One region of the Planococcus versutus genome, then DNA from elsewhere that is predicted to be linked to it. Evidence: a T-box and tRNA genes for the amino acid it is inferred to sense, from the RefSeq annotation. Region 1 holds a T-box; the other regions hold tRNA genes.
What was found. A T-box is a leader RNA that pairs with one kind of tRNA and senses whether it is charged. The one in region 1 lies ahead of alaS (alanine--tRNA ligase), so its partner is inferred to be a tRNA-Ala.

Region 1 (4,482 bases):
CTTTGGTCCACAAGTTGGCATGCGTATTTATCAAGCATACCGTGAAGAAACTATCGACATTTTGACCAAAAATCCATTTCAGCTTATTGAAGAAATCGAAGGAATTGGTTTTCAACGTGCCGATGAATTAGGGATGAAACTCGGCATTACGGGTAGTCACCCTGACCGCATCAAAGCCTCGATTTTGCATATTCTCAATCAAGCTTCTTTGTCTGATGGACACGTGTTTGTAGATGCCCAAACGTTAATTCCAGTAGTTAAAGAAATGCTTGAAGCACGGCAACAAGAAGAAATTTCAATTGATGCGATTTCAAAAGCGGCAATTGAATTAAATGAAGAAGGCAAAGTGGCTGGAGAAGAAACACGGCTCTACTTGCCATCACTTTATTATTCGGAAGTGGGCATTGCGACAAAATTAGAAACATTGCTGGCTGAACAAGAAAATCGCGCAAAATTTCCGAGTTCAGAAGTGCGAAAAGCACTTGGCGAAGCTGAAGAACGTCTTGGAGTAAATTATGCTGAGACGCAAGTTGAAGCAATCGAAAATAGCATTAACTCATCTGTTATGATTTTAACAGGAGGACCAGGTACTGGGAAAACAACCGTTGTTCGTGGACTTGTAGAAATTTACGCCGAGCTTCACGGATTATCACTCGACCCTAAAGAATACGCAAAGAAAAAAGAACCTTTTCCGATTATTCTTGCAGCACCAACTGGACGGGCGGCTAAACGGTTGAGTGAATCTACTGATTTGCCAGCTATGACCATTCACCGTTTGCTTGGATTTAATGGTCAAGAAAAAGACGAAGAAACAGAAAAAGAAATTGAAGGCAAATTGATTATTATCGATGAAATGTCGATGGTTGATACGTGGCTCGCACATCAATTGTTAAAAGCTGTACCGGAAGACGCCCAATTGATTTTTGTTGGCGACCAAGATCAATTGCCGCCAGTCGGACCTGGTCAAGTATTGCGCGATTTACTAGAATCAAAACGAATTCCAACTGTTGAATTAACGGATATTTATCGACAGTCGTCAGGCTCATCAATTATCGAACTGGCACATCAAATGAAAAAAGGGCAATTGCCAGAAGACATTACCGCAAAAACAGCGGATCGTTCTTTCATTAAAGCAGGTATAGACCAGATTCCGACAGTAGTTGAAAAAGTAGTTAAAAGCGCTTTATCAAAAGGTCATTCGATAAAAGATATTCAAGTACTAGCACCCATGTACAAAGGACCAGCAGGAATTGACGCTTTAAATCGATTGATCCAAGAATTGGTCAATTCAAATCCTGACGGCAAACGTAAAGAACTGGTATTTGGCGATATTACATATCGCATTGGTGATAAAATTTTGCAACTGGTCAACCAGCCTGAAAGCAATGTCTTTAACGGAGATATGGGCGAAGTTGTGGCTATTATGCGAGCAAAAGAAACCGTCGAAAAGCAAGATATGTTAGTCGCTTCATTTGATGGAATTGAAGTAACTTATGAACGCAGCGACTTAAACCAATTAACGTTAGCGTATTGCTGCTCGATTCACAAATCACAAGGCTCTGAATTTCCAACTGTCATCATGCCAATTGTGCGTGGCTACATGAAAATGCTACGTCGCAATTTACTATACACGGGCATCACGCGAAGTAAAGATTTTCTCATTTTATGCGGCGACCCAGGTGTTTTTCGTTATGGTGTCGAACGTACAGACGACGCGCAACGCATGACTACATTGAAAAGTCGCTTAGCGGTCGCGACTGACGAACCAAAAACCGAAGAACAAACAAAACAACTTGCACAGACAAAACAAAGCGGACCTATTAGCCTAACCGTTGAAAACGTTCACACTGTTCACCCAATGATCGGTATGGAAGGCATCACGCCACAAAATTTTATGGAAGCATAAAAGTTAGTTGTGAAGAAGGTATTCCACAAAATAGCTTCGCTTTCCCGCAGGAGTCTGCGCTATTTTGCTACATACCTTAAGATTTAACTTTTAGAAGAAAGAGTGTAAGGCGGCGACTCCTGGGGAGACAGCACGAGCTGAAGAGCCTGGACTGAGCGCGGCGAGGGAAGTGGCTGAAGCAGTGCCCCCGGAAAGCGTCCGCCTGGAGCGATTTCTTCACGTCGCTATTGACATCACGCAAAGCTTTTTCTATAATTCAAATTAGACTGATAGACAAACACATTGATGGAGACAGTATAAAATCGCATTCGAAAAGAAATGGAATCCTAGGCTGAAAGACTCCGACGACATTCGATTTTAGAAAGCTACTCTGGAGTGCAGCTAATTCCTGCCGTTGAACCGCGTTAAGGTGTTCGAGAGACACAGAGCGTTCTGCTTTGTGTAACTAGGGTGGTACCGCGAAATAAAGCCTTCGTCCCTTTTTTGGGATGAGGGCTTTTTATTATGTTGAGGAGGAAAAACACATGAAACATTTAAAAGCTGAAGATATTAGACAAATGTATATCGATTTCTTTAAAGAAAAAGGTCACGATCAGGAGCCAAGTGCACCGCTTGTGCCTTTTGAAGATCCTTCTTTGTTATGGATTAACAGTGGTGTTGCTACATTGAAGAAATACTTTGATGGTCGCGTCATTCCAAATAATCCACGAATCGTAAACGCACAGAAATCTATTCGCACAAATGATATTGAAAACGTCGGGAAAACAGCGCGTCATCATACGTTTTTCGAAATGCTTGGGAACTTTTCAATTGGCGAATACTTTAAAACCGAAGCGATTCACTGGGCTTGGGAATTTTTAACGGACGACAAATGGATCGGTTTTGATGCTGAAAAACTTTCTGTAACAGTTCATCCAGAAGACGAAGAAGCATATGCGATTTGGTTAAATGAAGTGGGTGTACCTGCGGAGCGCATCATTCGTTTAGAAGGGAATTTTTGGGATATCGGCGAAGGCCCAAGTGGTCCGAACTCTGAAATTTTCTACGATCGCGGCGAAAGCTATGGCAACGATTTGACTGATCCTGAACTTTATCCAGGTGGCGAAAATAATCGTTATTTGGAAATTTGGAACTTGGTGTTCTCGCAATTCAACCACAACTCAGATCACACCTACACATTGCTGCCTAAACAAAATATCGATACAGGAATGGGCTTAGAGCGCATGGCTTGTGTGGCTCAAGACGTACCAACCAACTACGACACGGATTTATTCGTACCGATTATCCGAAAAACAGAAGAAATTTCAGGGAAAACGTACGGCGAAGATGCGGATATGGATATGGCGTTTAAAGTGATTGCCGACCACATCCGTACGGTTGCATTTGCGATTGGTGACGGAGCACTTCCATCTAACGAGGGACGCGGTTATGTGTTACGTCGTTTATTACGTCGCGCAGTTCGTTATGCGAAAAAATTAGGCGTTGAAAAACCATTCTTGTTTGAACTAGTACCAGTGGTTGGAGACATTATGAAGAGCTTCTACCCCGAAGTAAACGACAAACAAGACTTTATCGTTCGTGTGATGAAACTAGAAGAACAACGTTTCCACGAAACGCTTCATGACGGCTTAGCGATTTTGTCTTCGGTAGTAGAAAAACAAAAAGCAGACGGGCAAACTGAAATCCCGGGTGAAGATGCATTTCGTTTGTACGACACGTATGGCTTTCCAGTTGAATTGACTGAGGAATATGCAGAAGAAGAAGGCATGAGCATCGACCATGAAGGCTTTGAAGCAGCGATGCAAGCTCAGCGTGATCGTGCAAGAAACGCGCGTCAAGACGTCAACTCTATGCAAACGCAATCGGAAGTACTTGGCAATTTGAAAGAAACGAGTGAATTTATTGGCTATAGCCAAACCGTTGCAAATGCGGAAGTTTTGGTTATGATCAAAGACGGAAAACTAGCTGAATATGCTCACGAAGGCGAAGAAGTAGACGTGATATTAGATCAAACTCCGTTTTACGCAGAAAGTGGCGGACAAATTGCTGACCGCGGAGTTTTGAGCAATGATTTGGTTCAAGCAACCGTTTTAACTGTTAAAAAAGCACCAAACGGCCAAAACTTGCATACGGTTCGTGTTGAAAGTGGAGAACTGACAAAATCGACTGTAGTGGCTCAAGTAGATGCAGCATTGCGTCGTCATACAGTGAAAAACCATACAGCAACACACCTTCTTCACCAAGCGTTAAAAGATACACTGGGAACGCATGTAAACCAAGCGGGGTCTTATGTAGGACCAGATCGTTTACGATTTGACTTTTCTCACTTTGGCCAAGTGACAAAAGAAGAGTTAAAAAAAATCGAGCACATCGTAAACGAAAAAGTATGGGAAGGCATCGCAGTGCAAACAGGCTATCACAATTTACAAGAAGCAAAAGAGATGGGCGCAATGGCCTTGTTTGGTGAGAAATATGGAGAAGTTGTTCGTGTTGTTGAAATTGGCGACTATTCTTTAGAATTATGTGGTGGTGTTCATGTATTCAATACATCGGAAATCGGCTTGTTTAAAATTGTT
Region 2 (4,482 bases), 1.3 Mb from region 1:
GAGCGTTCTAAGGGCGTTGAAGTCAGACCGGAAGGACTGGTGGAGCGCTTAGAAGTGAGAATGCCGGTATGAGTAACGAAAGACGGGTGAGAATCCCGTCCACCGAATGCCTAAGGTTTCCTGAGGAAGGCTCGTCCGCTCAGGGTTAGTCGGGACCTAAGTCGAGGCCGATAGGCGTAGACGATGGACAACAGGTTGATATTCCTGTACCACCTCCCCGCCGTTTGAGCAATGGGGGGACGCAGAAGGATAAGGAGAGCGTGCCGTTGGTTGTGCACGTCCAAGCAGTGAGGCGTGGAATGAGGCAAATCCCATTCCTGACACGTTGAGCTGTGATGGCAAGAGGTTTACCTCAGAGTCCCTGATTTCACACTGCCAAGAAAAGCCTCTAGCGAGGCGGGAGGTGCCCGTACCGCAAACCGACACAGGTAGGCGAGAAGAGAATTCTAAGGTGAGCGAGTGAACTCTCGTTAAGGAACTCGGCAAAATGACCCCGTAACTTCGGGAGAAGGGGTGCTCTGGTAGGGTGAATAGCCCGAGAGAGCCGCAGTGAATAGGCCCAGGCGACTGTTTAGCAAAAACACAGGTCTCTGCAAAACCGTAAGGTGACGTATAGGGGCTGACGCCTGCCCGGTGCTGGAAGGTTAAGAGGAGTGCTTAGCGCAAGCGAAGGTGCGAATTGAAGCCCCAGTAAACGGCGGCCGTAACTATAACGGTCCTAAGGTAGCGAAATTCCTTGTCGGGTAAGTTCCGACCCGCACGAAAGGCGTAACGATCTGGGCACTGTCTCAACGAGAGACTCGGTGAAATTATAGTACCTGTGAAGATGCAGGTTACCCGCGACAGGACGGAAAGACCCCGTGGAGCTTTACTGTAGCCTGATATTGAATTTTGGTGCAACTTGTACAGAATAGGTAGGAGCCTTAGATTCCGGAGCGCCAGCTTCGGCGGAGGCGTCAGTGGGATACTACCCTGGTTGTATTGAAATTCTAACCCACAAGCCTGATCGGCTTGGGAGACAGTGTCAGGCGGGCAGTTTGACTGGGGCGGTCGCCTCCTAAAGAGTAACGGAGGCGCCCAAAGGTTCCCTCAGAATGGTTGGAAATCATTCGCAGAGTGTAAAGGCAGAAGGGAGCTTGACTGCGAGACGTACATGTCGAGCAGGGTCGAAAGACGGGCTTAGTGATCCGGTGGTTCCGCATGGAAGGGCCATCGCTCAACGGATAAAAGCTACCCCGGGGATAACAGGCTTATCTCCCCCAAGAGTCCACATCGACGGGGAGGTTTGGCACCTCGATGTCGGCTCATCGCATCCTGGGGCTGTAGTCGGTCCCAAGGGTTGGGCTGTTCGCCCATTAAAGCGGTACGCGAGCTGGGTTCAGAACGTCGTGAGACAGTTCGGTCCCTATCCGTCGCGGGCGCAGGAAATTTGAGAGGAGCTGTCCTTAGTACGAGAGGACCGGGATGGACACACCGCTGGTGTACCAGTTGTTCTGCCAAGGGCATCGCTGGGTAGCTATGTGTGGCCGGGATAAGTGCTGAAAGCATCTAAGCACGAAGCCCCCTCAAGATGAGATTTCCCATTGCGCAAGCAAGTAAGATCCCTCAAAGACGATGAGGTAGATAGGTTCGAGGTGGAAGCGTGGCGACACGTGCAGCTGACGAATACTAATCGATCGAGGACTTAACCAACAAACTGTACGCGAATCATGCACGATTTGTTTCACCTGTCGTTTATCCAGTTTTGAAAGAATAAGTACAAGTTTTTGAAAAAAAGCTTGAAAATACCAGGAGTACTGGTATACTAAATCTTGTCTTTCGAAAAAAATAGTCCAGTGATGATGGCAAAGAGGCCACACCCGTTCCCATCTCGAACACGGCAGTTAAGCTCTTTTGCGCCGATGGTAGTTGGGGGTTTCCCCCTGTGAGAGTAGGACGTCGCTGGGCAATACATATTGGAGGATTAGCTCAGCTGGGAGAGCATCTGCCTTACAAGCAGAGGGTCGGCGGTTCGATCCCGTCATCCTCCACCATTTTTTTGCCGGAGTAGCTCAGTTGGTAGAGCAACTGACTTGTAATCAGTAGGTCGAGGGTTCGACTCCTTTCTCCGGCACCACTCATGTAAATGAGCCATTAGCTCAGCTGGTAGAGCATCTGACTTTTAATCAGAGGGTCGAAGGTTCGAATCCTTCATGGCTCACCATTTTAATTTAATAATTGCCACGCGGGTGTGGCGGAACTGGCAGACGCACTAGACTTAGGATCTAGCGCCTTCGGGCGTGGGGGTTCGACTCCCTTCACCCGCACCATTTTTGCGGAAGTAGTTCAGTGGTAGAACGCCACCTTGCCAAGGTGGAGGTCGCGAGTTCGAACCTCGTCTTCCGCTCCAATTTTTAATCTTTATCGACCCTAAGCCGGGGTGGCGGAACTGGCAGACGCACAGGACTTAAAATCCTGCGGTAGGTGACTACCGTACCGGTTCGATTCCGGTCCTCGGCACCATCTTTTCACAAAACAGTGAATAGCATCATATGCGCCCGTAGCTCAATTGGATAGAGTACTTGACTACGAATCAAGCGGTTAGAGGTTCGAGTCCTCTCGGGCGCACCATAATTTTTACATCCAGCATCTCAAGTTCGGGAAGTAGCTCAGCTTGGTAGAGCACTTGGTTTGGGACCAAGGGGTCGCAGGTTCGAATCCTGTCTTCCCGACCAAACAATGGGGCCTTAGCTCAGCTGGGAGAGCGCCTGCCTTGCACGCAGGAGGTCAGCGGTTCGATCCCGCTAGGCTCCACCATTTTGATAGTTGAACCTTGAAAACTGAACAGCAAAACGTCAACGAAAGACGTCACGAGAACCTCGGTGTGAGCACGGCTTTTGCAAAGGTTGCCTTTTGCAAAGGTTGCCTTTGGCAAACAGAGCAAAGTTGTTTTTCATCTCGGTGTGCGTGACGAAAATTTACTGATCAGCATTTTGTAGATCAAGCCATCTTCGGATGGTGCCAGCAACAACTAGAGCAGTCAAATGTTCTCTATAATGGAGAGTTTGATCCTGGCTCAGGACGAACGCTGGCGGCGTGCCTAATACATGCAAGTCGAGCGGAACCATTGGAGCTTGCTCCTTTGGTTTAGCGGCGGACGGGTGAGTAACACGTGGGCAACCTGCCCTGCAGATCGGGATAACTCCGGGAAACCGGTGCTAATACCGAATAGTTTGCGGCCTCTCCTGAGGCTGCACGGAAAGACGGTCTCGGCTGTCACTGCAGGATGGGCCCGCGGCGCATTAGCTAGTTGGTGGGGTAATGGCCTACCAAGGCAACGATGCGTAGCCGACCTGAGAGGGTGATCGGCCACACTGGGACTGAGACACGGCCCAGACTCCTACGGGAGGCAGCAGTAGGGAATCTTCCGCAATGGACGAAAGTCTGACGGAGCAACGCCGCGTGAGTGACGAAGGTTTTCGGATCGTAAAACTCTGTTGTGAGGGAAGAACAAGTGCCAAGTAACTACTGGCACCTTGACGGTACCTCACCAGAAAGCCACGGCTAACTACGTGCCAGCAGCCGCGGTAATACGTAGGTGGCAAGCGTTGTCCGGAATTATTGGGCGTAAAGCGCGCGCAGGCGGTTCTTTAAGTCTGATGTGAAAGCCCACGGCTCAACCGTGGAGGGTCATTGGAAACTGGAGAACTTGAGTACAGAAGAGGAAAGTGGAATTCCATGTGTAGCGGTGAAATGCGTAGAGATGTGGAGGAACACCAGTGGCGAAGGCGACTTTCTGGTCTGTAACTGACGCTGAGGCGCGAAAGCGTGGGGAGCAAACAGGATTAGATACCCTGGTAGTCCACGCCGTAAACGATGAGTGCTAAGTGTTAGGGGGTTTCCGCCCCTTAGTGCTGCAGCTAACGCATTAAGCACTCCGCCTGGGGAGTACGGCCGCAAGGCTGAAACTCAAAGGAATTGACGGGGGCCCGCACAAGCGGTGGAGCATGTGGTTTAATTCGAAGCAACGCGAAGAACCTTACCAGGTCTTGACATCCCACTGCCCGGTGTAGAGATACACTTTTCCCTTCGGGGACAGTGGTGACAGGTGGTGCATGGTTGTCGTCAGCTCGTGTCGTGAGATGTTGGGTTAAGTCCCGCAACGAGCGCAACCCTTGATCTTAGTTGCCAGCATTTAGTTGGGCACTCTAAGGTGACTGCCGGTGACAAACCGGAGGAAGGTGGGGATGACGTCAAATCATCATGCCCCTTATGACCTGGGCTACACACGTGCTACAATGGACGGTACAAAGGGTTGCCAACCCGCGAGGGGGAGCTAATCCCAGAAAACCGTTCTCAGTTCGGATTGTAGGCTGCAACTCGCCTGCATGAAGCCGGAATCGCTAGTAATCGTGGATCAGCATGCCACGGTGAATACGTTCCCGGGCCTTGTACACACCGCCCGTCACACCACGAGAGTTTGTAACACCCGAAGTCGGTGAG
Region 3 (4,482 bases), 1.3 Mb from region 1:
TTTATCGCCAAGTGCTTCTGTTGCTTCAGTAATGACTTTTAAATTACGCAAATTTGTTGAAGCATCCACACTGCCGTCTGTTTGACCGATTTGGATATCCCCTTCATCCGTTACACTGTGTCCTAACTCTTCAATACGATCCACAACGCCCGCATAACGGATAGCGCTTGGTCCCATATCCACACCACGACGAGTTTGTCCGTGGTCCATTGGAACCCCTATAATAGAAATATTTAATTTATTCATTATTTTATACCCCCTTAGCAAGATAGACTTATTGTAACCGCTAAGGTCTATTTGGCTCAACCAAACAAATTTACGTATATTTATTCGCTTTTTTCTCCAAGTCTTTTTTCACTTTCAGCCAGTCACTGTCGATAATTGAATACACCACAGCGTCTCTCGGCTTACCCGTCGAGCGAATACGTTCATTGCGAAGCACGCCTTCTTTAACCGCACCGATGCGTTCAATCGACTTCTGTGAACGCACATTTTCAGCATCTGTCTTAAATTGCACACGAATCATATCCCGCTCTTCAAAACAATAACTAAGCAAAGCTCGCTTAACCGCTGTGTTTACATGCGTTCTTTGAGCAGATTGCGCATAAAATGTTGAACCAATTTCGCAGCTTTTATTGGCTTCATCAATTGCATATATGCGTGTTGTACCGACAATTTCAGCCGTTTCAGGCTTTTCTACAACGAAAATTAGTACATTTGACTGGTTTAATCCGGATTCTAACCACGCAACCAAGTCTTCAAAGCTCTCTACTTGACTGAGCATGTGTTCAAAAATCTTAGGGTCATACAAAGCCCATAACGCTTCAAAATCCTCTCTTTTCAATAACCGTAACCGAATGCCATTAGACTCAATCATCATTTCAATCTCTCCTTCTAACTAAAATACACCGACTGAATACGTTCAATAAAATCTTGCTCCAGTGAGCCCATTTGCTTTACCAGAAAATAAGTAGAAACGACGGGCAACGGAAACAAATCAAAATGGACTTCCATTAATCGACCTTCTACTAGTTCTCGCCGAACTATCGACTTTGGCAAAAACGAAGTACCCAGTCCTTCTTGAACAAATCGTTTAACGATATGGGCTTGCGTCACTTTCATGGTGCGAATACCAGGTACATGCAATCGCAGGATTCCTAATAACTCTTCCCAAAAAACAGGATGATGATGCGTAAACAATGTTGCACTTCGTAAAGCTTGTTCTACTGAAACGACTGGTCCTGTCTCATCATCATAAGCATCTCTTGGTAAAACAAACAGCAATGGATCGTTGTATACGATAAGTGGCTCAATCAGACGACCGATCGGCGGCAAAGCCGAAATGCCAGCCGACACTTGTTCTGTTTCAACCAATTCTTCAATATCACTAGATTCTTCTACACGAATCACCAACTCTACTTGCGGATGTTGTTGTGTAAATGACTTTAGTACATAAGGCAAAACAGTTTCTGCCATTAAAGGTGAAATGGCTAGTGTCCATTTTTTTCGGTACCCTTGAGAAAAAGAATGCACCGCTTCGATACTGTTATCTAATTGCTTTAGTACTTTTTCGGCTTTTTCTTTGAAATACCTTCCTTCTTCTGTTAACGATACCCGGTTGTTGCTGCGCTTGAACAAAAGAAGACCTAAGTTTTCTTCTAATAACCGAATATGAACAGTCACACTGGGTTGTGACATCATCAGTCGTTCTGACGTCATTCTGAAGTTTAACGTTTCTGCAGCATCCACAAAGGTTCTCAACCACTGAACTTCCATGACATCCCTCATTCCGATTACTTTTCTTAATTGTCTCAATTATATATCTTTAATTTTTATTATCAAATAACGAGAGTAAACTAAAAGAAAAAGGAGGAATTCTGATGTTTCAACCAGGATTAAAAGGCGTAGTAGCCGTTCAAACTGCTATTGCTTCTGTAGATGGAGATTTAGGAGAACTGCGATACCGAGGCGAACGCATAGAAACAGTTGTTCGAGATAAATCATTCGAGGAAACAGCTTATTTTCTTTGGTTTGGTCAGTGGCCAAATGCGCAACAACTAACTCATTTGTCTAAACAGTTACTCAGCTACCGGAAACTGCCGACACATATTGTTGAAATTACGAAGCTTTTACCAAAAGAAATTTCGTTGATGGATGCTATGCGAACATTGATATCCGCATATCCAGATACTAATTTTCTAACGCTTTCTTCACAACAACAAGCTATTGCATTAACAGCAGCATTGCCTGTAATGACAGCGGCGTTTTATCGCTTTCAACACGAGCTTGAAGCTGTTGAACCAAGAGACGATTTGGGACATACAGCCAACTACCTATGGATGATCAGTAGACAACAACCTTCACCAGTACAAACGGAAGCACTTGATACTTATTTAAAACTAACGATGGAACATGGCATGAATGCTTCAACATTTGCAGCGCGCGTCACCATTTCTACCGAGTCTGATTTAGTGTCAGCGATTACTTCTGCGCTTGGAACGATGAAAGGTCCTCTTCACGGTGGGGCTCCTTCAGGCGTCATTGATTTACTAGACACCATAAAAACAGAAGACCGCATTGTTCCAGTTATTGAAGAAAAATTAAATCGAGGAGAAAAAATAATGGGCTTTGGTCACCGAATCTACCGTACAGAAGATCCGCGATCCATCATCCTCCGAGAAAAGTGTCTCGACCTTCATGGAGAAGATCCATGGCTTGATTTAGCAGTTGCTGCAGAAGCCGTTATCACCGATAAGCTAAATGAACGAAAACCCGGTCGTGCACTGTACACCAATGTAGAATTTTATGCCGCTGCTATTATGCGCTCGATCGCGATGCCTACCGAATTGTTTACACCCACCTTCAGCAGTGCACGTATTGTAGGTTGGACAGCACATGCACTCGAACAACAAGAACACAACGTCATTTTCCGCCCACAGTCCGAATACATCAAAACCTAAAAAAACCCCGTATCCAAATACATGGATACGGGGTTTTACACATGGATAGTACAAATACACATGGAACAATGGAGCCTAGGGGGCTCGAACCCCTGACCTCGTCACTGCCAGCGACGCGCTCTCCCAGCTGAGCTAAGGCCCCGCGCTGAACAGGCGCAAGGATGTTAAAAGAATGAGCCATGAAGGATTCGAACCTTCGACCCTCTGATTAAAAGTCAGATGCTCTACCAGCTGAGCTAATGGCTCACAGTAAAAATGGCTGGGGTACCTGGATTCGAACCAGGGCATGACGGGATCAAAACCCGTTGCCTTACCGCTTGGCTATACCCCATTAATTACTATAAGAAAACTGGTGGTGGGGGGCAGATTCGAACTGCCGAACCCGAAGGAGCGGATTTACAGTCCGCCGCGTTTAGCCACTTCGCTACCCCACCGTATAAATTTACGAAAAAAGTGGTGGAGGATGACGGGATCGAACCGCCGACCCTCTGCTTGTAAGGCAGATGCTCTCCCAGCTGAGCTAATCCTCCAAATATGGTGACCCCTACGGGATTCGAACCCGTGTTACCGCCGTGAAAGGGCGGTGTCTTAACCGCTTGACCAAGGGGCCTAAATTAACTCATTTTTTAACTTCCTATTTAGAAACTCTAAAAAAAGAAAAGCTTCCAACCGGATTCGAACCGGTGACCTCTTCCTTACCATGGAAGCACTCTACCTGCTGAGCTATGGAAGCAAGGTAAAAGAATCATGAGGAACAAAAAAAATAAACATAGAATAGCCCAGCGACGTCCTACTCTCACAGGGGGAAACCCCCAACTACCATCGGCGCAAAAGAGCTTAACTGCCGTGTTCGAGATGGGAACGGGTGTGGCCTCTTTGCCATCATCACTGGACTATTTTAATTGAGTGCTTGTTCACTCAAAACTGGATAAACGACAGGTGAAACAAATCGTGCATGATTCGCGTACAGTTTGTTGGTTAAGTCCTCGATCGATTAGTATTCGTCAGCTGCACGTGTCGCCACGCTTCCACCTCGAACCTATCTACCTCATCGTCTTTGAGGGATCTTACTTGCTTGCGCAATGGGAAATCTCATCTTGAGGGGGCTTCGTGCTTAGATGCTTTCAGCACTTATCCCGGCCACACATAGCTACCCAGCGATGCCCTTGGCAGAACAACTGGTACACCAGCGGTGTGTCCATCCCGGTCCTCTCGTACTAAGGACAGCTCCTCTCAAATTTCCTGCGCCCGCGACGGATAGGGACCGAACTGTCTCACGACGTTCTGAACCCAGCTCGCGTACCGCTTTAATGGGCGAACAGCCCAACCCTTGGGACCGACTACAGCCCCAGGATGCGATGAGCCGACATCGAGGTGCCAAACCTCCCCGTCGATGTGGACTCTTGGGGGAGATAAGCCTGTTATCCCCGGGGTAGCTTTTATCCGTTGAGCGATGGCCCTTCCATGCGGAACCACCGGATCACTAAGCCCGTCTTTCGACCCTGCTCGACATGTACGTCTC

Region 2: it has a tRNA-Ala gene. The T-box ahead of alaS (alanine--tRNA ligase) is inferred to sense a tRNA for this amino acid. The anticodon was not compared.
Region 3: it has a tRNA-Ala gene. The T-box ahead of alaS (alanine--tRNA ligase) is inferred to sense a tRNA for this amino acid. The anticodon was not compared.

The regions. Positions count from the first base shown of each region.
Region 1 covers NZ_CP016540.2:1,409,409-1,413,890, forward strand. The annotation lists gene recD2 (SF1B family DNA helicase RecD2) at 1-1,906, shown strand, start outside; T-box leader at 2,180-2,389, shown strand; gene alaS (alanine--tRNA ligase) at 2,431-4,482, shown strand, end outside.
Region 2 covers NZ_CP016540.2:78,661-83,142, forward strand. The annotation lists rRNA gene I858_RS00360 (23S ribosomal RNA) at 1-1,692, shown strand, start outside; rRNA gene rrf (5S ribosomal RNA) at 1,832-1,947, shown strand; tRNA gene I858_RS00370 (tRNA-Val) at 1,958-2,033, shown strand; tRNA gene I858_RS00375 (tRNA-Thr) at 2,041-2,116, shown strand; tRNA gene I858_RS00380 (tRNA-Lys) at 2,128-2,203, shown strand; tRNA gene I858_RS00385 (tRNA-Leu) at 2,225-2,309, shown strand; tRNA gene I858_RS00390 (tRNA-Gly) at 2,315-2,389, shown strand; tRNA gene I858_RS00395 (tRNA-Leu) at 2,414-2,502, shown strand; tRNA gene I858_RS00400 (tRNA-Arg) at 2,534-2,610, shown strand; tRNA gene I858_RS00405 (tRNA-Pro) at 2,638-2,714, shown strand; tRNA gene I858_RS00410 (tRNA-Ala) at 2,721-2,796, shown strand; rRNA gene I858_RS00415 (16S ribosomal RNA) at 3,033-4,482, shown strand, end outside.
Region 3 covers NZ_CP016540.2:155,866-160,347, reverse strand. The annotation lists gene rocF (arginase) at 1-246, opposite strand, end outside; gene I858_RS00875 (GNAT family N-acetyltransferase) at 317-880, opposite strand; gene I858_RS00870 (LysR family transcriptional regulator) at 895-1,776, opposite strand; gene I858_RS00865 (citrate synthase/methylcitrate synthase) at 1,881-2,960, shown strand; tRNA gene I858_RS00860 (tRNA-Ala) at 3,030-3,102, opposite strand; tRNA gene I858_RS00855 (tRNA-Lys) at 3,134-3,206, opposite strand; tRNA gene I858_RS00850 (tRNA-Gln) at 3,217-3,291, opposite strand; tRNA gene I858_RS00845 (tRNA-Tyr) at 3,311-3,394, opposite strand; tRNA gene I858_RS00840 (tRNA-Val) at 3,415-3,490, opposite strand; tRNA gene I858_RS00835 (tRNA-Glu) at 3,496-3,570, opposite strand; tRNA gene I858_RS00830 (tRNA-Thr) at 3,621-3,693, opposite strand; rRNA gene rrf (5S ribosomal RNA) at 3,738-3,853, opposite strand; rRNA gene I858_RS00820 (23S ribosomal RNA) at 3,935-4,482, opposite strand, start outside.